DNA from 2 places in the Clostridium subterminale genome. Region 1 is predicted to be linked to the other one. Evidence: a T-box and tRNA genes for the amino acid it is inferred to sense, from the RefSeq annotation. Region 1 holds a T-box; the other holds one or more tRNA genes.
What was found. The T-box of region 1 lies ahead of leuS (leucine--tRNA ligase). A T-box ahead of a tRNA ligase gene usually reads a tRNA of that ligase, here a tRNA-Leu.
Positions count from the first base shown of each region.

Region 1 (15,734 bases):
AATTAAAATAAAAGATATGGTAAGCACTTCTTTTATTTTAACCGGACAATATCTTATGCTTGAGGTTACAGACTCATAAGTCAAAAAAATCATGGCTAAAATCAAGAACAAGTATATATAAATATTCAATATCCACACTCCAAAATAATAATTATATTTATATATATTACTTTTTTATATATTTTATGAAAGTATTACTCCTCTTTATATCCTATTATTTTAATAGCCCTACGCTCACATGTGATTTCAAGTGGAAAATCAGGACCTTTTTCTCCATCAATATCAGTAGCTATATTCTCATCACACTCTATAGTTAGCTCCTTACATTTAAAATAAAGTATTCCATCCATATCTGTAACTTGGCCTTTTTTCATCATAATAATTAAATTATTAAAAGCATTCTTTAAAATTTCCTTTTTTATAACAACTACATCTAATAATCCATCATCTGCTTCTGAGTGATCTGCAAATTTAATATTTCCCGCTGTTTGACCATTAAACACAAGTATAGTATATATTTTTCCTTCAAAATTTACTACTGGAGAAGTAATCTTCACATTTATTTTTTTTAGATTTTTAACCTCTTCTGCAGCTTTTACATAATAAGCTAACTTTCCCATTGTATTTTTTAGATTATTATCAGTTTTTTGAGATATATCTGTAAACAATCCCGCGCTAGCCACATTTACAAAGTATTTATGATTTATTCTACCAAGATCGAAACGCTTAACCTTACCTTCTAAAATCTGTTTACAAGCAGCAGATATATCATTCGGTACTCCTAAGTATTTAGCAAAATCATTAGCTGTACCTACTGGTAAAAATCCTACAGGAATATCTATATTATTTTGCTTCATTTTATTTATTACTGAATCAATAGTACCATCCCCACCAGCTATAAGAATATACTTGTAGCTTTCATCTATTTCAATTAGAGCATCTCTAATATCCACATCATGACTAATTCTAAAAGGCTCTATAGTATATCCATACTGTTGATGAATTTTGATCACCTTATCTATGTTGTTTATTATTGAATTTTCTCCCGAGTAAGGATTATAAATAAATTTAACTCTTTCCATAATTTCCTCCTATATCATTTATAAACAATATAACTTAATTATGCCCACGAATATTATTTATAATTATATATTATACTTTGTTTACCTTAATCTCTATAATATTACCATTTTAAAAACCTTTTTTCAAATTTTAAAATTTATTCATATTTTTTAACATTTAATAATTAATTTTTACTTTCATTGCATATATATTTTACAATGGTAATCAAAATGTATATAATAAAATAGAGGTGATAGTGTGAATAAATCTATTATCCCAAATTCTATGACTTTGGGTAACTTAATTTGTGGAGTTTTATCAATACAATTTACTATAAATAATGATTTTACTACAGCTGGAATTTTAATTTTATTAGGAGGAATCCTTGATAGATATGATGGTACCGTAGCACGATTTTTAAACACTCATAGTGAACTGGGAAAAGAACTTGATTCTCTAGCGGACTTAGTTTCCTTTGGCGTAGCTCCATCAATTTTAGCCTTTTCCTTATATGGATTTAGTAATTTTGGACTTTTAGGTAAAATTTTATTAGTATTATTCCCTGTGGCAGGAGCTTTTCGTTTAGCTAGATATAATTGTACAGATTTTAATAATGTTTTTACTGGCATACCTATAACTATAGCTGGTAGTTTACTAGCTGTACTTGAGATTTTTTCTACGGTAAGACCCATCCCATCAATCATTCCAATGGTATTTATGACATTGCTTTCATACCTTATGGTTAGTCATTTTCAAATCAAAAAAAAATAAAATAGTAATATTAAAAGCAACTATTTTTAATAGTTGCTTTTAATATTACTTATAAATATATTCTAAACCACATAATAATATGAAAGAGTCACTACTATATATACTGCTATAAGCAACGCTCCTTCAAACCAATAGGTCTTACCATCTTGAAACACAAAATAAGACATACCCATAGCTATAGACATGGTTACTATTTGAAAAGCTGAAAATAGTAGGTTTACCTTGAATCCCATAAAGGAAGAGCAAATAATTAATATAGGAATTACAAACATAGTAATTTGTATACTTGAGCCTATTGCAGTTTCTAGGCTAGCGTCTATTTTATTTTCTAAAGCACAAACTATGCTTGACGCATTTTCACCAAAAGACCCCAAAAGTGGAATTAAAATTATTCCTAAAAATTCTTGTGAAATTTTATACTCTTCCACAATAGCATTTACACCACCAACTAATCTTTCACTTATAAAATATAAAAGTATAGTTACAATTATAATTAACCCAAATACTTTTCTAATTTCATTCTTATCGCCATTCTTATTCAGCATCTTTTTTTCATCTAATATAAATAAATTACTATGGGTATATAAAGAAAATATTAGCCCTAGTATATAAACACATATCAATACTCCACCTATAATTAAACTTAATTTTTGAAAGCTACAATTATCAACAAAAGAGTATCTATTTAAAGCTGATACAATTATTATAGTAAACATAACTAAAAATAACATATTTAAATTTGTACGTGCAATTATCTTATTAAATTTTTGTTCCCTATATTTTATCCCACCACAAAACACCGCAATTCCTAGACCAAGTAACATATTTGTAATAACAGCCCCCAAGAGTCCTGCCTTTGCCATAGAAATCATACCATACTTTATAGACCAAAGTCCCATCATAAGCTCTGGAACATTCCCTGCTGTAGCCGAAATGAGGCCTCCTCTTTTCTCACCTATATAATTTGATATTTTTGAAGTTGCTCTTCCCAATAAAATGGCTAAAGGAATCATTATTAATGAGTACATTATAACATTAACTATGTTAGAACCTATATTTATTAAAAGCAGTACCATAGAAACTAATACTACAGCCAATATGACTACTTCTTCTTTTCGAATAAAATCTTTTTTCTTAAAGTCTTTCATACTTTCCTCCACAATATAACATAGATATATATTTACTCTATTCATATAATAAAGAAACAGTTACATCTATATTTTTACTAAAGATGTAACTGCTATGAAATACTTTATATTTTTTTATTTATTAGAATATACTTTATCTTTTAACTTTTGGCCACATGGTGTTACAGCAAGACCACCTAAGGCAGTTTCCCTTAATTCACTAGGCAATGCCCTTCCTATTTTATACATAGAAATTACTGTATCATCAAAGGGAATTTTACTCTCAACTCCAGCCATTGCCACATCTGCCATAGTAAGAGCACTTACTGCTCCTGCCACATTTCTTTTAGCACATGGTATCTCAACTAATCCTGCTATTGGATCACAAACTAATCCTTCCACATTCTTTATTACCATAGCTCCTGCATCAAAGGCCATTTTAGGAGTTCCTCCCATCATTTCTACAATGGCAGCTGCAGCCATAGCAGCTGCACTACCACATTCTGCTTGACATCCACCTTCAGCACCTGCTAAGGTTGCATTTTGGGCAATTAGAATCCCGACCCCTGAAGCTGTAAATAATGCAGTTATCAGTTCATCATCAGTTTTATTTAATTTCTCTCCTGCTGTTATAATGGCTGCAGGTATAATACCACAGCTACCTGCAGTAGGTGCTGCTACTATTCTTCCCATGGCTGCATTAACTTCAGAACAAGATAAGGCTCTTGCCATAGCTTTAACTATAAAATCACCACATAAGGTTTCTTTTTTTTGGAAATACCTTCTGATCTTGGTTGCATCTCCCCCTATAAGTCCACTTATAGATATAATCTCTTTATCCATAGCTTCTTGCGTTGCAGACTTCATAACTTTTAGATTTTCTCTCATCATTTCTATTAATTTCTCCCTAGAAGTTTCTGAAGACTCCATTTCCTCTCTTATAGTGTATTCTGCAATGGATATATTCTCTCTATTACATACTTCAATTATTTCAGTTGCCTTTGATAAAAACATTAAAACTACTCTCCTTTCATTGGTGGTAAGATTTCCTCTACGTTTTTCACATTTTCTATGTTTCTTATTTTATCTACTACATGATTACTTACTATACCATCAGTTTCAACCACTGTTGAAGCTTCTAATCCCTTAGCTTTTCTATATACATTCATTGAGGCTATATTTATATTTTCATTAAATAAAAGATTGCTAACATTATATATCATTCCTGGTACATCTCGATGAGTAATTATAATAGTTGGATATTCTCCTGTAAAATGAATACTTTGTCCATCCAATTCAAATATAACTATATTTCCTCCTCCTATGGATGAACCTGTAACAGTGGTTTCTATTCCTTTAGAATCCTTCATTATAAATTTAACTGTATTAGGATGTACATCACCTAGATCAGTTTCTTCAAAGGTAAATTTTACTCCTCTTTCTTCTGCTATAGTAAACGACTCTTTTAATCTATAATCCCATGGATCCATTCCTAAAATTCCAGCTACTAGTGCCCTATCTGTACCATGTCCTTTATAAGTTTTTCCAAAGGAGCCATGAAGTAAAAATTTAACTTCCCTAACATCATCTTCTGCAATCTTTGCAGCTAATTTTGCAAGTCTTGCAGCTCCTGCTGTATGTGAACTTGACGGTCCAATCATTATAGGACCCAGAATATCAAACACGCTATAACTTTTCATAATTTCCTCCTATAAAATACCACTATAGAATATACCAAATTTAAACATTTCATTGACTCCTCAATTAATTATTTATTATTTAGTATACCCATTTAATATAATACCACTATTTAAAGATTAAAAATATCAAATTTTTAATCAGAATTATGTAAAAATATATCTATAATATTTATATCATAAATTTAATTTACAATATAAATATTATTTTTCGACATAAATAGAACTAGATAATAATATTACATGTGTAACAATATTATCTAGTCTATTTAACTAATATTTCTTATATTTTAATATTGGTAAAAACAACTTCCACCTATGAATTCTGTAATTAAAGAATTAGTTGGAACAACATCCTTATCTACTTCCTTAAAAAAATGTAAAAAATCTATAAGTCTTCTTGCTTCATTATAAACTGGGCTTTCTGGTTTCACTTTATATAGCTCTTCTAACGCATATTTCTTTAAAACTGCTAACTCATAGATAAGGGCTGAATTAAACATTACATCTGCATATTCTTGATAAGGAAAGATATTTTTATCTTCTCCTCGTCTTATAGATGCCCACATTTTTAGTGTATATTCCACATCATATCCTCTTGATAAATAATCTCTAACTATCCTTCTAATCATTCTTACATCAGTGGTTGCTATTCTATTGTGAGAATCCATATTTATTTGAGTTAATGGACTAATATATATTTTAAACTTATGATTATGAGGAATTGAAGCCGTTAAGACTTCATTTAAACCATGTATTCCCTCAATGACTATTACTCCTTTATCTGGAAGCTTAACTTTATTTCCTAACCATTCTCTTTTACCTGTTATAAAATTATATGTTGGAAGTTCTACTTCCTCTCCATTTAGAAGCATTTGAAGTTGTTCATTAAATAACTGCAAATCTAAGGCAGTTATACTCTCAAAATCATATTCTCCAAATTCATCCTTTGGAGTATGCTCTCTATCTATGAAATAATCATCTAGAGATATTGGTACCGGAATTAATCCATTAACTCTCATTTGAATTCCTAATCTTTTACAAAATGTTGTTTTTCCCGAAGATGAGGGTCCAGCTATTAATATTAATTTTATATTACCATTTTTCTTTATTTTATCAGCAATATTGGCTATCTTCTTTTCGTGCAAAGCCTCTGCAACCCTCACTAAAGTCACAATATCCCCATGCTCAATTTCATCATTTAAAGCACCTACATGGGCTATATTTAATATATCTCCCCACTTCTCAGCCTCATAAAATACCTTAGCTAGCTTCTTATGTTTTTCGAATCGTGGAATTTGTGTTGGCTCTTCTTGGGTTGGGAATCTAAGAATAAATCCTGGATCATAGTAAATTAAATCAAAATATTTTAGTATATCAGTATAAGGTATCATTAATCCATAAAAATAGCCAACTTCTTTTCCTAACTTATAAATTGTTATACTACCTTCATTTACATTTTTAAAAACACTAACCTTATCATCCATTCCAGCTTCTCTAAATAAATCTATAGCATCTTCCTTAATATAATTTTTCTTTTCAATTTTCATGTTAGCATCTATTATTTCATGCATTCTCTTTTTTATCGCATATACATCATCTATACCCAGATGTATGTCTTTATATATTTCACCAAATAATCCTTTACTTAAAGAATGTTCAATGATTATTTTACTCTCTGGAAATAAATCCTTAGTAGCTTTTATTAAAACAAATTGCAGACTTCTTATATAACACATCATTCCTTGCTTATCTGTAATATCAATAAATTCTATATTACAATCCTTCTCAAGAATAGTCGATAACTCCTTAAGTTTCCCATCTACTTTAACTAAAACTATTGGTGCTTTATGGTCATACCCATAATTTTTTATCAAATCATAACAAGTTATACCTCTATGAACTTCTATCATTCTTTCGTCTGTTCTTATCTTGATTTTATCCATGCCTTCACCTCTATTATAATTATTTAGTTATAATATATTGCTTCTTAATTTCTTAAAAATCTAATAAAATTTAAATTTAAATCAAATTATATATTTGTATTACTTATTATATTACATAATTGTAAATATGAAACCACCCAACCACAAATAATTTATTGTATTCTGTGCATACTATATTTAGCATTATATTAGAAATATAGGTGATATTTATGTTTATACTTATAATAAGAACAGTTATACTATATGTTTATTTAATTTTCATTATGCGAGTTATGGGTAAAAGACAACTTGGGCAATTAGAGCCTGTAGATTTTGTAGTTGCGTTAATGATTTCTGAACTTGCCACTCTTCCCATGGGAGATAATCGGATTCCACTAATATATGCTATAGTTCCTATAACCACTTTAGTTTTTCTTCAAGTAATGACTTCCTTTTTAGAACTTAAAAGTGAACACATTCGCTCTATCCTAAACGGTCAACCTAGTATACTTATAAAAGACGGACTAGTAAATGTGAAGGAATTAAAGCAAGTTAGATATAATCTTGATGACCTTTTAGGTGAGCTTAGACAAAATGGTTATTTTAATTTACAAGAAATACATTATGCAATTTTAGAAACTGATGGTTCTCTATCTATAGTTCCTTACACAGCCTATGAACCACCTACAAGGGAAGACTTTAAAATAAAAGTAGAAGATGAACCTCTTCCTATGCCAGTAATATTGGATGGTGTTATAAACAAAATCAATCTTAAGGCTATTGGAAAAGATAACTATTGGTTAGAAGAAAATTTGTCTAATAATAATATTAAAAGTTATAAAGATGTGCTCATTGCAATAGTTTATTCAAATACCCATAAATTCTACTTTCAACTTAAAAATGAAACTACTGATGCTAATGATAATGAAGAAGAGAGTTAAGGAGGAGTTCATATACAATGAAAAATTTGATAGCAACATGCATCATTTTCTTTCTAATGATATTTATTCTTTTTTTTGCCAGCAAATATATAGTATTAACTTGTGATAAGCTTTTAGACGTTTCATCAGAAATAGAAGAAAACATAGTAAATGATAATTGGGATGAAAGCTATATGCTGTCTTTTGAATTGTTAAATATCTATGAAGGACATGTGGCAAACTTAACTTTATTTTTAAATCATACAGACTTTGATAATATCTATAGTGAAATCATAAAGCTTAGTCAATATTCCAAATGTAAAAATAAAGATGAAGCTCTTTCATCTATTCATGTTGTAAAAACTCTAATTAACCAAGTAAAAGAATTAGAATCTATATCCATAGGAAACATTTTTTGATAAATTTTTGGTTACGATTTCAAAATGTGGTTTTCTATATAGCATTTAACTAAAGTTTGAACTATAATAAAATTATAGACTTAATCTTATAAATAGAAGGGTGGAATAATGTTATGGCATTAGTAACTACTAAAGAAATGTTTAAAAAGGCTTTTGAAGGCAAATACGCTATAGGAGCTTTCAATATTAACAATATGGAGATAATTCAGGGAATTGTAGATGGAGCTAAAGCTCAAAACTCTGCTGTAATACTTCAATGCTCTAGTGGAGCTATAAAATATATGAGACCAGCTTATTTAAGACATATGGTACTTGCTGCTGTAGAGGAAAGTGGAGTTGATGTAGCTCTACACCTAGACCACGGCGATTCTTTTGAGCTTTGTAAAGATTGCATAGACAACGGATTTACTTCTGTTATGTTTGATGGTTCTCACTATGATTATGAAGAAAACGTAAGACTTACAAAAGAAGTAGTAGAATATGCTCATGCTCATGGAGTGGTTGTTGAAGCTGAACTTGGAAAACTTGCTGGAGTTGAAGATGATGTAAATGTATCTGCTAAAGATGCTACTTACACTGATCCAGATCAAGCAGTTGACTTTGTTAAGAGAACTGGTGTTGACTCATTAGCAATAGCTATTGGAACAAGTCACGGTGCATACAAGTTTAAAGGTGAAGCTAAACTTGACTTTGAAAGACTTGAAACAATTACAAGAAAATTAGAAGAAGCTGGTTTTGAAAAATATCCAATAGTTCTTCACGGTGCTTCTGCTGTAGATCCAAAATATGTTGAAATGTGCAACGAAAATGGTGGAGACATAAAAGGTGCTAAGGGAGTACCTGTAGAAATGTTAAGAAAAGCTTCATCTATGGCTGTTTGTAAAATTAACATGGATACAGACTTAAGACTATGTGTTACTGGTTCTTGTAGAAAAGTATTTGCAGATAAACCAAGTGAGTTTGACCCAAGAAAATATCTTGGAGTAGCAAGAACTAACCTTCAACAATTAGTAGAAGATAAAATTACAGCTGTTTTAGGTTCAATAGATTCAATGAAATAATATAAAATAAAACATGGAATCTTTATTCCATGTTTTTTATTTTCATCTACTTCTCAGTATAATTGATAATATGCTTTATTTTCATATTTATACTACCATCCCCTACTCTTTCAATCTCAAATTTATTGATATCATTATAGGCTTCTTCCGATATATATAAATCTATATCTTTATCTATTTTCAGTCTAACTCTCTTCAGCTTCTTTTCTACCCATTGCTTATCTAAATCTACAGTTTCACTTACACCACTTTCAATGGCAAAGGTTCTAAAGTTTTCTTTTAGCGACTCATCTCCTTTAAATACCTCTTCAGCAAAATTATTTAAATCTATAGAATCTTCTTCTCTAAGCCTCTTCTTAACTTCTCTACGAACTATTTCTTGACTTTCTGCATTTTCATTTAGGGCGTTTTGAGTCCACTTTTCTGCTACCTTTAAAAATTGTTTTGTCTTATCTCTTTCATTTTCTATGATAGTACACCCTAAAAAGTTGTCTATAAAATAATTAGTACCATATTCTTTATTTTCTTTATTATTTTTACTTTGCTTATCAATAACTAATAAATCATAGGGGTTATCACTAGCCATAGCCTTAATAAATGCACACTTTTGTATTCTTGAACTACTTGAAGGGAGTCCTGTAAATTGAGGTACTATATCTATTCCAATCTTTCCATCTACAAACTCCACATTGTGCATATAATTTTTAATATAGTCCATCTTAAATACACCTATAAACGCTCCATATTCTGTAGTAAAGGATACAGTAAGCAAATCACAGGAAGGTATACTTCCTTTTGATCTCATCAAGATAAACATCTGACTAGCTAACTCCTTAGATACATTTGTTAGGCTATTTTCTCCATTTAGATATTCTTGACATACTTCCTTTACAATGTTTCTCTCCTTATTAAAAATCGCATATTTAAGCTCTTCATCCTTTAAACATCTTTGAATATGCTTAAATATAAAATTATACACTTCTTCAGTTAACTCTAGGGGATACTCATTTAAAACTGGCTCATCAGCATTGTTATCTAAAATATGAATAATTGCTTCATTTATATTAATTTCATTTATATATTCCATTACTTACCTCCATAAATTTAAATATACACGTATTTAGTATATCTACTATAGATTTTTAACCGTATAAGAATAATTATATATTTTTTTTTAACAATATCAATAAAATTTGTTATAATCTTAAACATAAGGTATAATGTCATCATTAAATAAAAAGGGGTGTTATCCTTGGAAGAAATGGAAACTAGAATTTTAAAGATAGATGTAGATGAGATAAAATCTAAATTAAATAATTTAGGATGTAAAAAAGTTAAAGATGAAAATCAAGTTAATAACCTCTATGATTTTCCAGATAGAAGAATGCTAAATAAAAAGGGTTATGCTAGAATTAGAATAGTGGAAGATAATTTAAATAATGCAGTAATAAATTATATGACTACTAAAAAACTTCTGAGCCAAGAAAAATGCAAAGTTATGGAAGAGAATGAGATTGTTATAGACAATAGTAACATTGGAAGTCAAATCTTCACTTCCCTAGGTCTTGAGCTAGTAGAATCTATAAAAAAACATAGAGAAAGCTATAAATATAAAAACTCTCTTATTGAAATCGATATAAACGATAAGAGCTTTTGTCCCTTCCCTTATTTAGAAATAGAATCAATGAATGAGGACGAAATAAAGGAAATTGTAGCTTTACTTGGGTATACTATGGAAGATACCACCTCTAAAACAATCTTTGAAATATTAAATGAGGAAGGATCAGTAAAAGGGATATAATGTTTGGTTATGTAACACCATATAAGATGGAATTGAAAATTAAAGACTATGAAATGTTTAAAGCTTACTATTGTGGATTATGTATATCTATAAAAAATAACTTTTCTAATTTGTGTAGAATGACTTTAAATTATGATATGACTTTTTTAGGTATACTTTTGGATAGTTTAGAATACAGTAAACATAAGTATGTAGTTACTAGATGTATGGCTCATCCTGTGAAAAAGAAGCCTAAGGTTATAGATAATAAGGCTTTGGATTATGCAGCTTTTTGTAATGTAGCTCTAGTTTACTACAAGTTATTAGATGATTATAATGACGATAATTCTCTAAATAAAAAATTCATTTCTATGTACATAAAAAAATTCATAAATAAATCTAAAGATGATTTATCTCCAATTTTAGTGAATATAGAAGAAAATATAAATAAATTAAGTTTTCTTGAAAAATCTCAGGATGTGATATCTATTGATGAACTCAGTGACCCTTTTGCTTCTTTAACAGCTTTTATAATATCTTACTATTATAAAGATGAGGACTTTTATAATGATTTATATAATTTAGGATATAATTTAGGACGATGGATTTATATAATTGATGCCTTTGATGATTTAAAGGAAGATATTGAAAAGCATAAATTTAACGCTATCAATAAAGCCTTTAATACTGAAAACCTATCCTATGAAGAGTTAATTATTAATCAAGGTAATAGAATTGAATTTAATCTATTAATGAGTGCAAATACCACCGTTGAAGCTTTAGATAAACTTCCTATAAATAAAAATAAAGACTTACTATTTAATATTTTACAATTAGGACTTATGAATAAAATAGAAACTATAAAATCAAGGAGTGACAAAAAACATGAATAATCCTTATGAAGTACTTGGAGTTAAAGAAAATGCCTCTCAAGATGAAATCAAAAAAGCTTATAGAGAGCTAGTAAAACAATATCATCCAGACAAGTATGTTAATAACCCGCTAAAAGATTTAGCAGAAGAAAAACTTAGAGAGATAAACGAAGCTTATGACGTATTAAGTAAAAAAGGTAATACTAGTAATGGATCTTCTAGCTATGGAAATCCTTCCTCAACCTATGGTGGTGGTTCTAACAGCTACAATGATCCTAATCTTCAATCTGTTAGAATGGATATTAATAGAGGAAATATAGGCGGCGCAGAAGCGAAACTTAATGCTATGACTAATAGAACTGCTGAATGGAACTTTTTAATGGGAGTTGTACATCTTAGAAAAGGTTGGTATGATAGCGCGAATAATTTAATAAATACAGCTTGTAGAATGGAGCCTAATAACTTTGAATATCGACAAATGCTTAATCAATTAAATCATACACAAAATAACTATAGAAGTACCTATTATGGTCAAAGAAATAGTTCTAATGATATGTGCAATACTTGCTTAAATATTTGGATGTTAGATACTTGTTGTGAATGTATGGGTGGAGATTGTATTAGTTGTTGTTAAAAGGAGGTTATTATGAAAGAAAATAAGGCTTCGAATATGGCAAAGGGCGGTATGCTTATTGCTTTTACTCTTATTATCTTGTATGCCGCTAATTTTATTACCTTTAACACTTTATTTTTATTAGGCTTAGCTTCAGCACTTATTCCTCTGGGAATACTTATTACTGATATGAAAACTACTTTATTAGTATATATAGGCTCCTCTGTATTAGCTTATTTCATAATCCCAGACAAAACTCTTTGTCTTTTTTATGTGATAATCTTTGGTCCCTATGGCATAGTAAAATTTTTTATAGAGCAAAAAAGAAATACATCTATAGAAATCATATTAAAACTAGTTTATTTTAATGTGATAACCTTTATAGCATTTCTTTTATATAAACAATTATTTATGCCTACTATTGAACTACGATATCCTTTAATAATTATGTTTGTAGGTGGAAATGTAGCCTTCTTTATATTTGACTATGTTCTTACAGTATTCATAAATAGTGTGAGAACTAAAAAATTTAAAATATAAGGACATATTATTTAAATCCCTTGACATATACTTCACTCTTAATGTATAATTTTTAAAAACTTAATTATTTATTGCAGTGATGAGGAGTAGTAATATAATTACTTATTTAAAGAGAGCTACAGCTTGGTGTAATGTAGTAATAAGCCTTATATGAACTTGCCTTGGAGCTTACTTGTTGAAAGCAAGTACGGATTTAACCGTTATATTATCAAGGGAGACCTTTTATGGTCTAAATAGAGTGGTACCGCGGAATTATAGTTTTCGTCTCTTTCATAAGAGATGAAGACTTTTTTTATTTAAAATAATATTTGATGTTTATCAAACAAGGAGGATTACTATGGCTAGATATGGAACTGTTATAGATAAAAAATGGCAGGAAAAATGGGAAAAAACAAACCTATATAAATTCGATGAAAATAATATGGATAAAAAATTATACGTCCTTGAAATGTTCTCATACCCATCAGGAAGCCAATTACATGCAGGACACTGGTTTAACTACGGACCAGTAGATTCATGGGCTAGAATGAAGAGAATGCAAGGATATAATGTATTCCAACCAATGGGCTTTGATGCTTTTGGTCTTCCAGCAGAAAACTATGCAATTAAAACTGGAATACATCCTAAAGATTCTACAGATAAAAACATTGAAACTATGGAAAAACAACTTAAAGCAATGGGAGCAATGTTCAACTGGGAAAATGAAGTTGTAACTTGTAGACCAGATTATTATAAATGGACTCAATGGTTATTCCTAAAATTATATGAAAAAGATCTTGCTTACAGAAAGAATGCTCCAGTAAACTGGTGCCCTAGCTGTAACACAGTACTTGCAAATGAGCAAGTTGTAGAAGGTCATTGTGAAAGATGTGAAAGTGAAGTAACAAAGAAAAACTTAACTCAATGGTTCCTTAAAATCACAGACTATGCAGATGAGCTTTTAGAAAAACTTGATGATCTTGATTGGCCAGAAAAAACTAAATCTATGCAAAAACACTGGATTGGTAGATCAACTGGTTCTGAGGTAACTTTCAAAGTTAAGGATTCTAATATTGAATTCAGCACATTTACCACAAGAGTTGATACTTTATTTGGAGTTAGTTACGTTGTTCTTGCTCCTGAAAATGAATTAGTTGAAAAGCTTACTACAGAAGAAAATAAGGCTGCTGTTGAAGATTATAAAGAAGCATCTGCAAAGCAAACTGATATAGAAAGACAATCTATTTCTAGAGAAAAAACAGGAGTATTCACCGGTTCATATGCTATAAATCCAATAAACAACCGTGTTATTCCAATATGGGTTGGAGACTATGTACTTAATACCTACGGTACAGGTGCAGTAATGGCAGTTCCAGCTCATGATGATCGTGACTATACTTTTGCACAAAAATATAATCTTCCTATAGAAAGTGTTATAGAAGGTGGAGATACTCTACCATTCACTGAATACGGTCCAATGATGAATAGTGGAAAATTTGATGGACTTAAGGGAGAAGGAGCTAAGGATGCAGTAGTTGCAGAGCTTGAAAAAATGGGTCTTGGTAAAAAACAAGTTAACTACAGACTACGTGACTGGCTAGTTTCTAGACAAAGATACTGGGGTGCTCCAATTCCAATGATTCACTGTGACAAGTGTGGAACTGTTCCAGTGCCAGAAGCGCAATTACCTGTAGAACTTCCATACAACGTAGAATTTGCACCAGACGGAAAATCTCCTCTTGCAAAATCTAAAGACTTCATAAATGTAACTTGTCCTAAGTGTGGAGGTGCTGCACACCGTGATGCAGATACTTTAGATACCTTTGTATGCTCATCTTTCTATTATCTAAGATATGCAGATAATAAAAATAGTGAAAAAGCTTTTGATAGTGAAATAATAAATAAGATGCTTCCAGTAGATAAATATGTAGGTGGTCCTGAACATGCTTGTATGCACCTTCTATATGCAAGATTTATCACTAAGGCTCTTAGAGATATGGGTCTTCTAAACTTTGATGAACCATTCCTATCATTAACTCACCAAGGCTTAATCCTGGGACCTGATGGACAAAAGATGAGTAAATCTAAAGGAAATACAATATCTCCTGATGACTACATTAAAGAATATGGTTCTGACGTATTTAGAATGTACCTAATGTTTGGATTTGGATACACTGATGGCGGTGCTTGGAGTGATGATGGACTAAAATCTATCGGTAGATTTGTAGATAGAATAGAAAGAACTCTTGATACATCAATTTCAGAAATCAACTGTAATAAAGCTACTAAAGATGCTATGGAAGCACCTGAAAAAGAACTTAACTATTGGAGACACTTTGCAATTAGAGGTGTTAGCGAGGATGCTGAAAAACTTCAATTCAACACTGCCATTGCAAGACTTATGGAGCTTACCAATGCTCTTAATAAATATCTAAATGAAGATATTAAAAATACTGTATTCTTAAAAGAAGTGTTAGTTGATTACATTAAGCTTTTAGCTCCTTTCGCTCCTCACTTCAGTGAAGAACAATGGGAAAACCTTGGAATGGGATATTCCGTATTTAATGAAAAATGGCCAGAATTTAATCCGGCTGCTTTAGTTAAAGATGAGGTAGAAATTGCTATTCAAATCAATGGTAAAATTAAAGCTAAAATAAATGTTTCAACTTCTTCTTCTGAGGATGAAATAAAAGAATCATCTTTAAATGATGAAACAATAAAAGCTAATCTTGAAGGAAAAACTGTAAGAAAAGTTATAGTTATTAAAGGTAGACTTGTAAATATAGTAGCAAATTAATATAATTATAAAAAACAGAGGAAAAAATCCTCTGTTTTATTTTTCACTATGATTTATTGGTAATTTCTTCTCACTATCATCAAAATTTTTACCTTCTCTTATAGTTATGCAACTATGTCTTGCCTCTTTTTCTTTTATGGTAACTGGCCTCACATAAATATCATCATACCA
Region 1 covers NZ_BAAACI010000006.1:916,224-931,957, reverse strand. Annotated here, with positions in the region: gene ABDZ93_RS13520 (YegS/Rv2252/BmrU family lipid kinase) at 195-1,082, opposite strand; gene pssA (CDP-diacylglycerol--serine O-phosphatidyltransferase) at 1,321-1,833, shown strand; gene cax (calcium/proton exchanger) at 1,896-2,981, opposite strand; gene sdaAA (L-serine ammonia-lyase, iron-sulfur-dependent, subunit alpha) at 3,096-3,974, opposite strand; gene sdaAB (L-serine ammonia-lyase, iron-sulfur-dependent subunit beta) at 3,980-4,660, opposite strand; gene ABDZ93_RS13495 (nucleoside kinase) at 4,948-6,603, opposite strand; gene ABDZ93_RS13490 (DUF421 domain-containing protein) at 6,813-7,523, shown strand; gene ABDZ93_RS13485 (DUF4363 family protein) at 7,541-7,921, shown strand; gene fba (class II fructose-1,6-bisphosphate aldolase) at 8,035-8,982, shown strand; gene ABDZ93_RS13475 (nucleoid-associated protein) at 9,029-10,069, opposite strand; gene ABDZ93_RS13470 (class IV adenylate cyclase) at 10,235-10,783, shown strand; gene ABDZ93_RS13465 (DUF5685 family protein) at 10,783-11,655, shown strand; gene ABDZ93_RS13460 (J domain-containing protein) at 11,648-12,268, shown strand; gene ABDZ93_RS13455 (hypothetical protein) at 12,281-12,787, shown strand; T-box leader at 12,855-13,059, shown strand; gene leuS (leucine--tRNA ligase) at 13,125-15,563, shown strand; gene ABDZ93_RS13445 (carboxypeptidase-like regulatory domain-containing protein) at 15,600-15,734, opposite strand, start outside.

Region 2 (15,734 bases), on a different contig from region 1:
ACAGCATTTTTACCTAAACTGCAAAGTGCTTGACCAAGTCCTATAGTTACTGTAGATTTTCCTTCTCCTGCTGGAGTTGGGTTAATTGCTGTAACTAATATAAGTTTCCCATCTTCATTATCTTTTCTACTTTCAAGAACATCTAGAGATATCTTTGCTTTATACTTTCCATAAAGATCTAAATCATCCTCAGTTAAACCTAATGTTTTTCCTACCTCTAAAATTGGTATCATCTTTGAACTTTGAGCAATTTCAATATCAGTTTTCATAAATTAACCTCCTAAGTATTACATTAATTTGTACTATTTTTTCAAAATTCAGAAATAAATTAAGCTATGATAACTATGAATATAGTTGTGTCAGTAGTTTTTTCAATATTCTTCTATTTTAAGTTCATTATAACATAATTACTTTTATAAAAAAAGCACAGCAATAGCTGTGCTTTTAAAACAATATATTAACTTTCCTTATATGTGTTACTCTCATTGTCTGAAGTTTTTTCTTCTATTGAATTTTCATCTGTTGATACTTCATCATTAAGAGTTTCTACATTCCAGTCCTTAAACTTTTCATTAGAACTAACACTATTTTCTTCTACTGGAACGTCATTTTCTTCTTTCGGAGAATCTAATACAATTCTTTCTGCATCAAACTCTGCAAGAGTTTTTCCCTCCATTATTGCATTAAATTCTTCTGCAGTAAGTTTTTCTCTTTCAAGTAAAGCTTTTGCAACATCATGAAGTTTATCTATATTTTCCTTAAGAATAGTTTCTGTTCTCTCATAAGCCTCATCAATTAAAGCTTTAATTTCTCTGTCTATCTTAGATGCAACCTCTTCTGAGAAGTCTCTTGTTCTTCCAAAGTCTCTTCCCATAAATACTTCACCATCATCTTTTCCAAAAGATATAGGTCCTAGAGCATCTGTCATACCATATTCCATAACCATCTTCTTAGCTATTGATGTTGTTCTATCTATATCATTTTTGGCTCCTGTACTTATATCTCCAAGAATCAATGCTTCTGCAACTCTTCCTCCTAAAAGACCAACCATATCATCTCTAAGTTTAGACTTAGATGTATATGCCGTATCTTCATTAGGTAGATGTAAAGTATATCCTCCTGCCATCCCTCTTGGAATAATACTAATTTCATGCACAGCATAAGAATTAGGCAAGTATTTAGATACTACTGCGTGACCCGCTTCATGGTATGCAGTTAAATTCTTATCTTTATCACTAATAACCCTAGATTTCTTTTCTGGTCCAGCCATTACTCTAGTTATTGATTCTTCTAGTTCTTCCATAGTTATAACTTTTCTTCTAGCTCTAACAGTTAATAAAGCTGATTCATTCATTAGATTTTCAAGGTCTGCTCCAGTAAATCCTGGCGTTCTCTTTGCAAGTATTTTTAAATCTACATCTTCATTTAAAGGTTTATTCTTAGAGTGAACCTTTAATATTTCTTCTCTTCCTTTAACGTCAGGTACACCAACAACTATCTGTCTATCAAATCTACCTGGTCTTAAAAGAGCTGGATCTAAAATGTCTGGTCTATTTGTAGCAGCTACCATTATTATGCCTTCATTTACACCAAATCCATCCATTTCAACAAGAAGTTGGTTTAAAGTTTGCTCTCTTTCATCATGTCCGCCACCCATACCAGCGCCTCTTTGTCTACCTACAGCATCAATTTCATCTATAAAGATTATACAAGGAGAGTTCTTTTTCGCTTGTTCAAATAAGTCTCTAACTCTTGAAGCTCCAACTCCTACAAACATTTCAACGAAGTCTGATCCTGATATGCTGAAAAACGGTACTCCAGCTTCTCCAGCTACTGCTTTTGCTAAAAGAGTTTTTCCTGTTCCCGGAGGACCAACTAATAGTACTCCTTTTGGAATTCTAGCCCCTACTTCCATATATCTCTTAGGATTTTTAAGAAAATCTACTATCTCTTCAAGTTCTTGCTTTTCTTCATCAGCTCCAGCTACATTCTTAAATGTAACTTTTTTATCCCCTTCTAAAGGTACCGCCATCTTAGCTTTACTTTTACCAAAACTCATAACTCCACGGCCGCCACCGCCACCGCTTCCACTAGACTGATTCATAAACATTATCCAGAATAATACCACCATGCCTATCACAAGAAGTGTAGGTAAAATTCTCATCCAAACTGGTACTGTAGCAGGTGGATCATATTTTTCATTCATATCAGGGTTAGGATTTGCTTGAATTATTTGAGAATACCTTGATTGTAAAATATTTACACTGAATTCGGTACCATCGCTTAATTTACCTCTCACTGATGTACCATCAGATGATGTTTGTATAGCTGTTACTTGTTTTTGTTGCATATATTTTTCAAATTCTGTTACACTTATTTCTTTAAGACTTCCTGTACTATCGAATAATGACAGTGCAGAAAATATAACTAGTATTAACACTAAAAACCAAATTGTTGCACTAGAAATTTTTTTCATTTAAAGCCCCCCTCTCTCTATGGTTCAATATCACTAAAAATTCTATCATATGAGTTTTTCCTTTACAACATTAATAATATTAATTATTAATGAACTACTATTCTGTTCTTTTTTAAATAATAAATAAGCTTAATATCTATATAGTATAAAACTTTATTCCTTCATATATACATGCTCATCTAGTATTCCTATATAAGGAAGATTTCTATAGATTTCAGCATAATCAAGACCATACCCTACTAAGAAGTAATCCGGAACATCAAAGCCAAGATATTTAACCTCTAACTCTTCCTTTCTTCTTTCAGGTTTATTAAGTAAACATGCTATTTCAAGGCTTCTTGGATTTCTAGCACCTAAGTACTTCATAAGATATTTTAGAGTTACTCCACTATCTATAATATCTTCTACTATTAACACATCTTTACCTTTTATTTCAAAGTCAAGATCCTTTATTATTTTTACTATTCCTGAAGACTGTGTAGCATCTCCATAGCTAGATACAGCCATAAAATCCATCTTGCAAGGTATAGTAATGTTTTTCATTAAATCAGCCATAAACATTACTGAACCTTTTAGAATACCAAGGACAATTAAGTCTCTCCCTACATATTCATTTGATATTTTGGCTCCTATTTCTTTAATTTTTTCTGTCAAAACCTCTTCAGTTAATAAAACTTCCTTAATGTCCTTATTCATGTTTTTCCTGCCTTTCCAATCTTACTTCTATAATATTTTTTACTCCTTCATGGATTTTAAACTTATCACTTATTTTGTATCCTATTATCCATGAAATATCTTCATCAAAACAAAGCAGAGGTACAAGATCTCTTTCTTCCCTTGGAATCTTTAAATCTATAAATATATCCTTTAACTTCTTGCTACCTTTCATCCCAAGAGGAGAAAATCTATCCCCATTCTTTCTAAATCTTAATGTTATATTTTTTATATTAGTACCATTAAAATATTTTATGTTATCATCAGATTTAAAATTCATTTTTTTGTCACCATCTATACATCTTATATATACTTTAAGTCCTAGCTCCTCAATATAATTATTACCCATATTAAGATTTAAAATAGTATCTATATCAACTTTGCATTGTTTTTTTTGCATTGTTATTTCAATATTTCCATATACATTCTTGATTAATATTTCTTTTGGAACAGTTGTAAACTTTCCTGTACTAGATTTCTGTAAGTTTATTATATTATCGATATGTATGCTTTGAATATTATTTATATCCCCTTTAACTTGTAATAGAGCCTTTCTTATAACTCTACTTACTAAAGATGGATGAAGATAAAATGCATCTTTATATATTATAACCTTATCTTCTCCTATATCACAATATTTTTGGAAAACTTTGATTACATTTTCTTGAATATAATCCTCATCACGTTTTATCAATTCACACATTCTATTTAAAGTTGTTACTATATCTGAATTAAAGTTTTGTTGGATATAAGGTATCAACTCTAATCGAATCTTGTTTCTTGAATATATAGTCTCATAATTTGTATGATCTATTCTTGCTGGAAGATTGTTTTCTTTACAGTATCCCTCTATTTCTTGTCTACTCACATTTATTATTGGTCTTATATATACTTCATCTCTTACAGGTTTAATTCCTATAAGACCTTCTATTCCAGTTCCTCTCATCAACCTCATAAGCACCGTTTCTGCTTGATCATTAAGATTATGAGCTAAAGCAACTTTATTTGCGTTAAGTTTTTTTAGAAGATCTTCAAAAAATTCATACCTTGCATCTCTACCAGCCATCTCTGTGGAGATATTATTTTCACTAGCCATATAGTTTATATCTACAGCCTTGCTAAAGAATTCAATATTGTTTTCTTGACAAAACCTTCTACAAGTAGCTTCATCTTCATCAGATTCACTGCTTCTTAACATATGATTCACATGAGCTGCGTATAGCTTTATATTATACTCATCTATTAATGTAGACAACACATGCAATAAACTTATAGAGTCAGGACCTCCAGATAAGGCAACAATAACTTTATCTCCCTTATTTAACATTCCATTTTCCTCAATGGTTTTAATAACTTCATTTCTCATGCTATTATTATGTACTTTTGCCCAATCTTTCTCACTCATAAAAACACTTCCTAAAAATATAGTTTTAAGTCATAATATCATAAATGTAAGAATTTTAAAACAAATATAATAAAAAAATGAAGAAATGTTTACACACTTCTTCACTTTTTTAATTATAACCAACATAAAATTAGTTATAATTAACTTTCTAACTTACTTAATCCAAATTAAGCTGTGTGAACTCTAGAAACCATAACTGTCATATCATCCTTAATCCTATTTTTCCCTATTCTCTTTGCTTCATTAATTATACCCTTAGATATTTCTTCTGCACTCACATTATCATTTCTACATAAATAATCTAATATCCAATCTATCTTTCCACTAGATTCTTCATCACAGTCTGTGACCCCATCCGTTAACATAACAATCAGATCACCATTTTTTACTTTCTTACTATGAATCTCTATATCTGCTTCATCTAGTATTCCAATAGGTAAACTTCTAGATTTAATAATATCTATGGTGTCGCCACTTTTTACAATACTAGCTACTGCTCCTACCTTCATAAAATCTACTTCTCCACTATACAAGTCAATAGCGCTCAAATCTACTGTAGAGAATTTTTCCTCCTCTGAAAATTTAAGACTCATTATAGAGTTAACTGTATTTATAGCTGTAGTTCTGCTAAAGCCCGCACCTGTAAATTTCTCAATTAGTTCAACTACAGCCTTACTTTCTCTTCCTGCCTGTGGACCCGATCCCATTCCATCGCTAATCACCATCATGTAGCTACCATCATATCCTTCTCCAAAATTAAAATTATCTCCAAAGATAGTTTGTCCATCTTTGCATATCCTCGATACACTAGTAGTTACTCCAAACTTAGGCACTTCTTCAAACATAGCAGTACACTTATTTGTTATAGGATTAATCTTACAACCATCAGCTTTTAATTTCATTTTATAATCTACACAATCATTAATTAAAGGGAGTATTTTCTTTACACATAAATTTCTTCCATTGCAAGAATCACAGGTTATCTGTATATTCAACCTTTCATTCTTATCTTTTATAGCAAATACATCTTCAACTTCTATATCATACTTTTCTAGAATTCTTATAATCTTTTTTTCTGAATCCTTATCTTCATTAAAGTCCGATGAAAACTCTTCCATAATTTCATCTACAGACTTAGCCATGTTATTGAATTGATTTGCAATTAATTCTCTACCCTCTGCTAATCTACTTCTCCACATTTCATTTATGATAAATTTATTTGTAATATCTTCTGTATTTCTTATTAGTGAAGCCTTCCTTATACATTTCTTTTCTAATAACTGCGGAAAAATGTTAGTTTTATTCTGAACACTTTCTAAAAGTTCTCCAAAGGCCTTATAGGTACTTATCATTTCTCTTCCCCAACATATACCACATGTATCACAGTTATTACATACTCTATTAGCTAAATTTTCTATAAGCCCACTACTTTTACTATTCATATCTAGCTTATCATTATCAGCTAAATTATTCAATGTACCAGCCATATTTAAAAGCACCTCAGAAAATTTATCTAACCTATCTGTAAAAATTGCTTTTACTTTATTAACATATCCTTCTTCATATCTTTTACTTTTTTTCTCTACATCTAACTCACCAGATATAGTTTCATATATCCCATTAGGTATAACTATAAATAATGCTGTAGATAAAATTCCTTCTGCTAATATAAATTGTGAAATCCCCTCTGGCATATACGTAGCTATATAAATTTTCATTATACAAAATACTATAAATGATGCTAAAGCTGAAATTAACTTTCCACCTTCTCTAAATATTCCTGAAGTTAAAGCACATACTCCCAATACTGTTGCATAACCAAAAATATTCTGACTAGACATTCCCACAATTACACCCATAGCAATTCCTGCTGTAGCACCTACGCTTGTACCACAAACATAACCTATAATAGATACACATGCAATGCTTAATACACTTAAAATTGATATATTGAAAATTTCAACTCCCCAAGTACCTGCTATTATTAAAGCTATTAATATACTCATAGAAACTATTTCTTCATTTGAAAATAAGTGCTTTGTTCTTATCTTTTTAAAACTATTTATACTGTACTCTAGTATTAAGTATACGGGTATTATGCTTACTCCTTCTAATGCAGTATTACCAAGTGCCAACATTAGTGTATACTGATTTACTAACATAGTATATGCAAAAATCATTATTAAAGTTGCTCCTATAATAACAAACTTTTGAATTTTCTTTTTTATAAAACTATTTAAAATTAAACATATTATAACCAAAGTTGGAACTATTGTTATATACATTAAAGAATTTTCTAATGTCCCTATTGTAGTTATGTATCCCAATATAGCCCCTAGCCCAACAAATAAAGATAATCTGTTATCCCCTAAAAATAATATTGTAAGTAAAAATGCAACTCCAAAAGGTGCAGATTTATTTATCATTATTACTCTACTAACTAAAATAGCAACACAGAAAAACATAATACTCTTCGCTACTATTCTTACTCCGTCACCATCCCTATCATTACTAATAACCATACTGCTTTTTACTCTTTTATATGTCCTAATATTCTCTCCATATTGCATAATAATTTCACCCACCTGTATTTTTTTTACAGGTTCATTATATCAATGTCCATTGGAAATAATTGTAATTTGATGGAGCATACATAAAAAAATTTATTACAATAAACTCCATTTTATCTCTCTTTCCCTTTTTAGTTTATAGTTCTAAATTATTCAGTTATTCACCTTATAGCATGGCTTTAGTAAGTCTATATGTCTTAATTTTCTTAACTTAATCTACTATATTTTTATGTCATGAATAATAATTAAAAAAGGTTTCATGGGGAAAATATTTTTCATATAAATCTAATAAATTAATATACTTATATTTAAATCTATTTTCAAACTTCATTTTAAAAATTCAATTAATTAATTGTTAATATAAATTAACTGAATTTTTTAGAAAAAAAAATGGATTGAATATATATCAATCCATTTTTATGGTTGCGGGGGCAGGACTTGAACCTACGACCTTCGGGTTATGAGCCCGACGAGCTGCCAACTGCTCCACCCCGCGTCATTTGGTGCTGAAGACCGGAATCGAACCGGTACGGTGTTTAACCACCGCAGGATTTTAAGTCCTGTGCGTCTGCCTGTTCCGCCACTCCAGCATGTTATTTGGCAATTTATTTATTTTTAAAAATATGGTAGCGGAAATAGGACTTGAACCTACGACCCTTCGGGTATGAACCGAATGCTCTAGCCAGCTGAGCTATTCCGCCATATGGTTGCGGGGGCAGGACTTGAACCTACGACCTTCGGGTTATGAGCCCGACGAGCTGCCAACTGCTCCACCCCGCGTTATTTGGTGCTGAAGACCGGAATCGAACCGGTACGGTGTTTAACCACCGCAGGATTTTAAGTCCTGTGCGTCTGCCAGTTCCGCCACTCCAGCATATTACTTGGCAATTTATTTATTTTTAAAAATATGGTAGCGGAAATAGGACTTGAACCTACGACCCTTCGGGTATGAACCGAATGCTCTAGCCAGCTGAGCTATTCCGCCATATGGTTGCGGGGGCAGGACTTGAACCTACGACCTTCGGGTTATGAGCCCGACGAGCTGCCAACTGCTCCACCCCGCGTTATTGGTGCTGAAGACCGGAATCGAACCGGTACGGTGTTTAACCACCGCAGGATTTTAAGTCCTGTGCGTCTGCCAGTTCCGCCACTCCAGCATTTCTGCCATCACCTTTCAGCGACAATATTTATTATATGGTATATTATTAACTATGTCAACAGTATTTATATAGTTTTTTTCTATTTTTTATTTATTTTTTATTAACTTGTTATAACTAGATATATAAAATATATGTTTTAGTTTAACTTCCACTAAAATAAATAAGAGTGCTTAAAAAGCACTCTTTAATCCTTTCGGTATAAAGCTTAATTATATCCTTTTCTGCTATATCCTCTACCTTTTCCACCATCTTGGTGTTTCTTAAGATCTTGAAATCTTTCTTCACTATCTTTTAAGAATTTTGACATCCTATCTTCAAAACTTCCTGCACTTGTAGTTTTAGATTTTTCCTTTTCCCAATCTATATCTACAGGTTTAAAAGATTTTTTAGGTGTACCAGCTTGTTTTATGGATAAGCTCATCTTACCATTATCATCTACAGATATGACTTTAACTTTAACCACATCATTTTCTTTTAAATGGTCATGTACATTCTTAACAAATACATCAGATACTTCCGATATATGAACTAAGCCTGTTTTCCCTTCCACTTCAACAAATGCACCAAAGTTTGTGATATTAACTACTTTACCTTCTATAATGCTTCCAGCCTTTAAGGTCATATTGAAAAGACCCTCCTTAAATTTATAATTTAAATTTATATATACTACAACTAATAATAATTAGCCATAGTAATTTTCACTTTATTTACTGTCTACTACAGGAGATTCTCCTTCTTTAATTAACCCAAGCTTTTCCCTTGCAAGTTTTTCTATATACCTACTATCTTGTGATAGTTTAATCTCATCCTGTAACTTTTGATTCTTCTCTTGTGCTGATTGTAACTCTGAAGTATAGTTATCAATATCTTTATGCTGCCTAAACATTATTATTTGTTGATTTATAAATGTAAAGCCTACGTAAAGAGCTATAAGTAAAAGACCTATCTTTTTTAAGCTGAATTTCTTCATATTGATTTTCCTTCCTTATTACAAATAGTAACATATACATGGGTTTTATTTCCATATAGCCAAATTAACCTATAGTTATATTGTAATTTGAATTTTTATTTTCTTCAACCCTTAATATTATTAATTTTATATTTTTTTTGTTATTTTGCTAAAAATAATTCTTATAGGATAGAAAATATAGTAAAATATTACTCTAAAAATAGTTAATATAACATTTAACATACTTCCATATCCTAATATAAATATATTACTAAATAATTTAAAATATATAAATAATCCAATGAAATTATATACAAATACATTAAAGCTCATATAAGCATAATTTGTATACATCATAAAAATAAACACTATAATACCAGTTAATATCCAGAATAGCATATCCTGTATTGCTGTTATGATAGTTCCAGGCTCTTGAAAGCCTCTTATTACTCTATATACATCAAAGAAAATACCAACTAGCATTCCACTAAGTAAGGAGAATATAAATAATGTTATTTGTCTACCCATATCAAATATCATAACTTAATCACCTAAATATTTTAGAAATAATACTATTTTGCTTCTTTGGTCTCTTTTCTTCGCTTGTATATACTACATAAGATATTTTCCCCGTTATTACCACATCTCCATTTTGGACATCTAGCTTGGTCATCTTTAACCCTTCGCCTCTGATATCCATATCTCCCAACACAGTTATTATAAGTATCTGTTCATCATTGAAGCTTAATATTTCTAAAACCCCATCCAAAGTCATCTTTTTTCTATTTTCTAACGTAATAAAACTCTTTTTATTTTCTAATGATATATCTTTATTTGGTTCCATAATATCCCCCTTAAACCTTAAAAACATATTAGCTTTCTATAAAGATATATTCATTAAAAACTATTTTATGCTACTATTTATTCCTTATCCTCTTCTCCACTGATTATCTCATACATATTCTTAGCTTCTTCTTTATTTACATGATTAGCAATATTTATGATTTTTGCTTTTAATAATTGATTTGCAAATTGAATTTCTATGATATCATCTTCTTTTATAGTAGTACTTGGTTTTGCTACTTTTCCATTTATGGATACTCTACCATTTTCACATACATCTTTAGCAACAGTTCTTCGTTTGATTATTCTAGAAACTTTTAAATATTTATCTAATCTCATAGTTGCCTCCTTAAATTATATAAAATTTTTAATGAAATTATACTTTAACCAGTATCCTTTTGAATAGAAGAAAAAACCCAGAACATTTCTAGGCTTTTTCAAATAATTATTTATTTACTATGTCTTTAAATTCTTTTCCAACTTTGAAAACAGGAACTTTAGATGCTGGTATTTGTATTTCTTCTTTTGTTCTTGGGTTTCTTCCTACTCTAGCAGCTCTTTCTCTAGTTTCAAAAGTACCAAATCCAACTAGTTGAACCTTCTCTCCACCTTCAAGAGCTTCTTCAACGCTCTCTATAAATGCCTTTAACACTGCCTCGTTATCTTTTTTTGTTAGTCCTGACTTTTCAGCCATTTTTCCTATTAATTCTGATTTGTTCACAATAGTACCTCCTTAATGTTAATTTTACGTAATTTATATTTTAATTACATAAAATAATACTTACAATATTCTTACAAGTTATCTAGAATCCTTCTTTTTTTTGCAATAATTTATCTTTTTGTTGATAAATTATACTTTTTGGATTCACTCCAAAGGGTTTCCATTTCTTCTAATGTCATCTTCTTCATGTCAATACCCTTTTTAATACCGGATTCCTCAATAAATTGGAAGCGTTTTATAAATTTATCTATAGTATAATTTACTGCAAATTCTGGGTCAATGTCAAGAAGTCTTGCAATATTTACTGTGGCAAAGATTAAATCTCCTACCTCTTCCTGTATTTTTGACATATCTGATGTTTTATATACATCTTTTATCTCTTGTAATTCTTCTAAAACTTTCTCCATAGCTGGTTCTACGTCATCCCAATCAAATCCTACTTTACCAGCCTTTTTCTGAACCTTTTCTGCTCTAATAAGTCCAGGCATACATCGTGGAACATGTTTTAATTCATCTGTATAGCTAGTAAATTTCTTTTCTTTAACTTTGATTTGATCCCAATTCTCTAATATTTCACCTGTATCTTTAACTCTTACATCTGAAAATATATGTGGATGCCTATTTATCATTTTTTCAGTTATAGCTGCTACTACATCATTTATGTTGAAATAACCCTCCTCCTTACCAATTTGAGCGTGGAATATTACTTGAAAAAGTACATCTCCTAACTCCTCAATAAGTTTATTATCGTCCATTTCGTCTATAGCTTCAATAACTTCATAACATTCCTCAATTAAACCTCTTTTTAAAGATTCATGAGTTTGTTCTAAGTCCCACATACATCCATTTTCACTCCTAAGAGTAGACATCACATTAATTAAATCCTTAAAATCTTTAGGACCTTTAAGATCTTTAGGAATATATATGGAAGTTAAATAATCAATATCCTCTTGTCTATCTAAATCATATAGTTTAATTTTTCTTATACTTTCTTCTCCTTGTATGCCTGCTGCTCTTACAAAGTATATATCACTATCATCACTATAATATTCACATAGAGCTAACTTCACTTCAGAAGCAATAAATTTATTATACACCTGGGTTATTATTACTCCTAATCTCTTATCCATAACCTGTTCCCTTATATCAAAGGCATCTATTATTTTTACCCCTTCTATTGGATCAATCCTTAAGCTCTCTATAACTGCATCTACAAAGCTTACTGATGGCATCAATCTAGCTTCTATTCCATTCTCCTTGCAGAGTTCTAATAATATAGTTACAGATTTTTCTGCAACTAAGGGATGACCTGGAACTGCATATACTAAGTCTCCTTCTTGCTGATAAGTTTTTATAAGATCCTCTGCAATTGCCTTATATATATGATCAAAATTATTATATTCTTCATAAAAATTATCATAAGTATTAAACTTTACACCCATGGACTCTAAATATTTAACATTAGGGTGTTTTTCTGTTCTAAAGTATATATTTTTATTACTTTTCAAAATTTCTAGTACACCTATGGTTAAAGCCTCTTTAGAACCAGGTCCTAAACCAACCACTGTAATCATTTGAATCTACTCCTCTTTTAGTTTTTAATAAGCTTTCCCTTTATATCTTCAATAGTAAATATTCTAAATACAATTAATAGTATTCCAAATATTATTATGCCAAGGAAAATAGCTATTAAGCATGATATTCCATTACTCTGTGTATAATTATAGACATTATTATATATAAAGACAACAGATATTATCATAATTAATGACACAAATAAAGGTTTTATAACTACTTCATATATATTTATCTTTACTTTTAGTAGTTTTTTAACCTCTGCTAGGTTCAAAACGCTAGTTACTGCATATCCTACTATACTTCCAATTATTGCTCCATATATATTAAATTGAGGATTACTTACTAAAGCATAGGTAATAACTACTTTAAATATACACCCTATTCCAAGATAATATATTGGTTTCATATATCTACCACAGCTTTGTAAAAGTGATGTAGTAGTCTGTGTTACTATAATTAATGGTATTGATAAAGATAATAATTTAAGTATTTCATGTCCAGCTACATCTCCCATAAACACTAGTCCCATAATAGGCCTTGAAAGATAAAATAATCCTAAAGCGCTTGGAATACCTATAACAAAAGATAATTTAAATACCATATTTACCCTTCTGTATAATTCATTTTGATTATGCATAGAATACACCTCTGATACTATAGGTACTAAAGCTGAGCATAGTGCAATAGAAAGGGCCAATGGTATATTTTGAAGAGTCATGGCCTTACCTGTAAATTGACCATATAATATAGCACTCTCTTGAATTGTATACCCAGCTAATAAAAGTCTATGAGGTACTATTATAGAATCAATTAAAGACATAATTGTTCCAACTGCCGCTCCTACTGATATAGGAAATGCTGCTTGAGCTAAGTTTGATAGTATTTTATTGTTTCTTTTTACCTTTAATTTATAAGACTTTGGTCTAACAAATAAATATTTAATCACCAGGTAAACACTTCCAAATGCGCCCCCAGCTACTGTTCCAAAAGCTGCTCCCGCTGCTGCATATTCAATCCCCTTAGGAAGTAATAAATATGCACCTACCACCCCAAAAACAACTCTACCTATCTGTTCTATAATTTGAGATATTGCTGTATTATTCATGTTTTGAAGTCCTTGAAAATAGCCCTTTAATGTACACATAATACATACAAATATAGGTGCTATGGATATAATCATAAAGGAATGATATGACTTCTTATCCCACCTTAAGATATTTATAATACTATCTCCAAAGTATAACATCAAAAATGATATTATTACCCCAAGGGGAATCATTATTTTAAGCGTGTCCTTAAGTACCTGTCTAACAGCATTAGTATCATTACGAGCATTATACTCTGATATTAATTTTGACATAGCAATAGGTACTCCTGAAGCTATTGCTACAAAAGTCATATATAGAGGGTATGACATCTGATAATATCCCATCCCTTGATCCCCAATTAAACCTTGTATTGGTATTCTAAAAAACAAACCTAGAAATCGTGCAAAAATCGTAGCTATTCCTAAAATCATAGTTCCTTTTAAAAGCGATTGTTTTTTCATACTTCCTCCTCAAAATACTTTGTATAATTAATAAGTATTTTAGGGTGAAACATTTTATTACTTAATGCATATAATATCTAAGTAACTTTAACTTCTCCAGTAATAAAATAAAATGCCATAAGATGTGAATTATTATCAATCTTATGGCAATAACTATATATTCCTTATTTAATTTTACATTAAATATAATTATGCTTTTAAGCATCTATTGTTCCATTTGTTTTCCTAAAAATGAAGCTGCCGTTTCTGCAAGCTTTAACTCTAAGTCTCCAAACTTCACATTTTCTTTTGAAACTATGATTACTGTTCCTACTGTATCTCCTTCTGCAATTATTGGTGCTACAACTTGTGTTGTATATTCATCTACTGACTCTCCGTCACATATAGGTATTAGTCCCTGTGAGTTCTTATCTAGAAGAGTAGCCTTACGCATTTCCATAATTTTATCTACTTCATTACTAATCTTTTTATCTAAATAATCTTTCTTTGCCCCACCACTTACAGCTATAACTGAGTCTTTATCACAAATTATAATTATATTACCAATAGTTTGATGTAGCGCCTCGCTATACTCCTTAGAAAATTCACTCAATTCTTCTATTGGGGAATATTTTTTTAATATAACTCCCCCTTCCCTATCCGTAAATATTTCCAGTGGATCTCCTTCTCTAATTCTTAATGTCCTTCTTATTTCTTTTGGTATTACAACACGGCCTAAGTCATCTATTCTTCTTACTATTCCTGTAGCTTTCATTAAATATCCTCCTTATTTATGTAAATAGTATTAATGCTATTATTATCCTTCTTAACTCAAATTTTATACATCCTAGAAATTTTTTCATTAATAAAAAATAAAAAAGATTAATGCCAAATATGACATTAACCTTATTTTTACTAATGATTAACTTAATTTATCTTCATATAATTTTATGTTTGCATCCTTTTGCCAAGCAGTTACCGTTTCTACCCACTTATTATATTTATTTTGTTCTAATAGAACGTCCTTAACATCTTCTTTAACTTCTTCTAATGGTCTAACAGGATATTCTTCTTTATCTAAGCACTTTATAACATGGAATCCAAATTTAGTTGATACAGGTGTTTTAGTATATTCATCTTTCTTAAGGCTTATAGCTGACATTAAGAAAGTTTTATCATACTGATTGCTGGTATATTCAATCCAGCCTAAATCTCCACCTTTATCTTTTGTAGCATCTGTACCTTTTTCAGCAGCAAGCTTAGCGAAATCTTCTCCCTTATCTAATCTTGCAATTATGTCTTTAGCCTCTTCTTCTGTCTTAACTAATATGTGAGCTGGTTTGACTTTATTAGGACTTTCAGTATATAAATTTTGATTGCTATCATAATAAGTCTTTATTTCCTCATCTGTTACAGCAACATCCTTAACTACCTCTTCATATACAGCATTAGATATTATTGCTGGTTTTAATTCTTCTAAAAAGCTCTCTTCTGTAACTCCAGCTGCTTTAAGGGCATTTTTATACTCTTCATCCGATTTAAATGACTTCTTTATCTCATCAAGTTTTTCTTTAGACTTAGTCTGAACTTCTTCATCAGAAGGCACTACTTTAAGCTTTTCGCCATTATTTTTTATAATAATATCATTAACCATAGTATCAAGCATGCTTAATCTTTGTTGCTTTATATATTCCATTGCTTCTGAATTTTCTTTATAGTTTTCTCCATACTGAGCCTTTACTTGCTCATAAACTGTGGCTAACTTACTGTCCACTTCTCCTAAGGTAATC
Region 2 covers NZ_BAAACI010000005.1:275,261-290,994, reverse strand. Annotated here, with positions in the region: gene ABDZ93_RS08905 (formate--tetrahydrofolate ligase) at 1-269, opposite strand, end outside; gene ftsH (ATP-dependent zinc metalloprotease FtsH) at 458-2,476, opposite strand; gene hpt (hypoxanthine phosphoribosyltransferase) at 2,630-3,172, opposite strand; gene tilS (tRNA lysidine(34) synthetase TilS) at 3,165-4,595, opposite strand; gene spoIIE (stage II sporulation protein E) at 4,763-7,165, opposite strand; tRNA gene ABDZ93_RS08880 (tRNA-Met) at 7,586-7,661, opposite strand; tRNA gene ABDZ93_RS08875 (tRNA-Leu) at 7,667-7,755, opposite strand; tRNA gene ABDZ93_RS08870 (tRNA-Met) at 7,790-7,866, opposite strand; tRNA gene ABDZ93_RS08865 (tRNA-Met) at 7,870-7,945, opposite strand; tRNA gene ABDZ93_RS08860 (tRNA-Leu) at 7,951-8,039, opposite strand; tRNA gene ABDZ93_RS08855 (tRNA-Met) at 8,074-8,150, opposite strand; tRNA gene ABDZ93_RS08850 (tRNA-Met) at 8,154-8,229, opposite strand; tRNA gene ABDZ93_RS08845 (tRNA-Leu) at 8,234-8,322, opposite strand; gene ABDZ93_RS08840 (S1 domain-containing RNA-binding protein) at 8,531-8,947, opposite strand; gene ABDZ93_RS08835 (FtsB family cell division protein) at 9,029-9,295, opposite strand; gene yabQ (spore cortex biosynthesis protein YabQ) at 9,422-9,814, opposite strand; gene yabP (sporulation protein YabP) at 9,822-10,118, opposite strand; gene ABDZ93_RS08820 (RNA-binding S4 domain-containing protein) at 10,196-10,456, opposite strand; gene ABDZ93_RS08815 (HU family DNA-binding protein) at 10,563-10,838, opposite strand; gene yabN (bifunctional methyltransferase/pyrophosphohydrolase YabN) at 10,949-12,412, opposite strand; gene ABDZ93_RS08805 (putative polysaccharide biosynthesis protein) at 12,430-13,965, opposite strand; gene spoVT (stage V sporulation protein T) at 14,171-14,719, opposite strand; gene ABDZ93_RS08795 (peptidylprolyl isomerase) at 14,867-15,734, opposite strand, start outside.
Region 2: it encodes a tRNA-Leu, which carries the amino acid that the T-box ahead of leuS (leucine--tRNA ligase) is inferred to sense. The anticodon was not compared.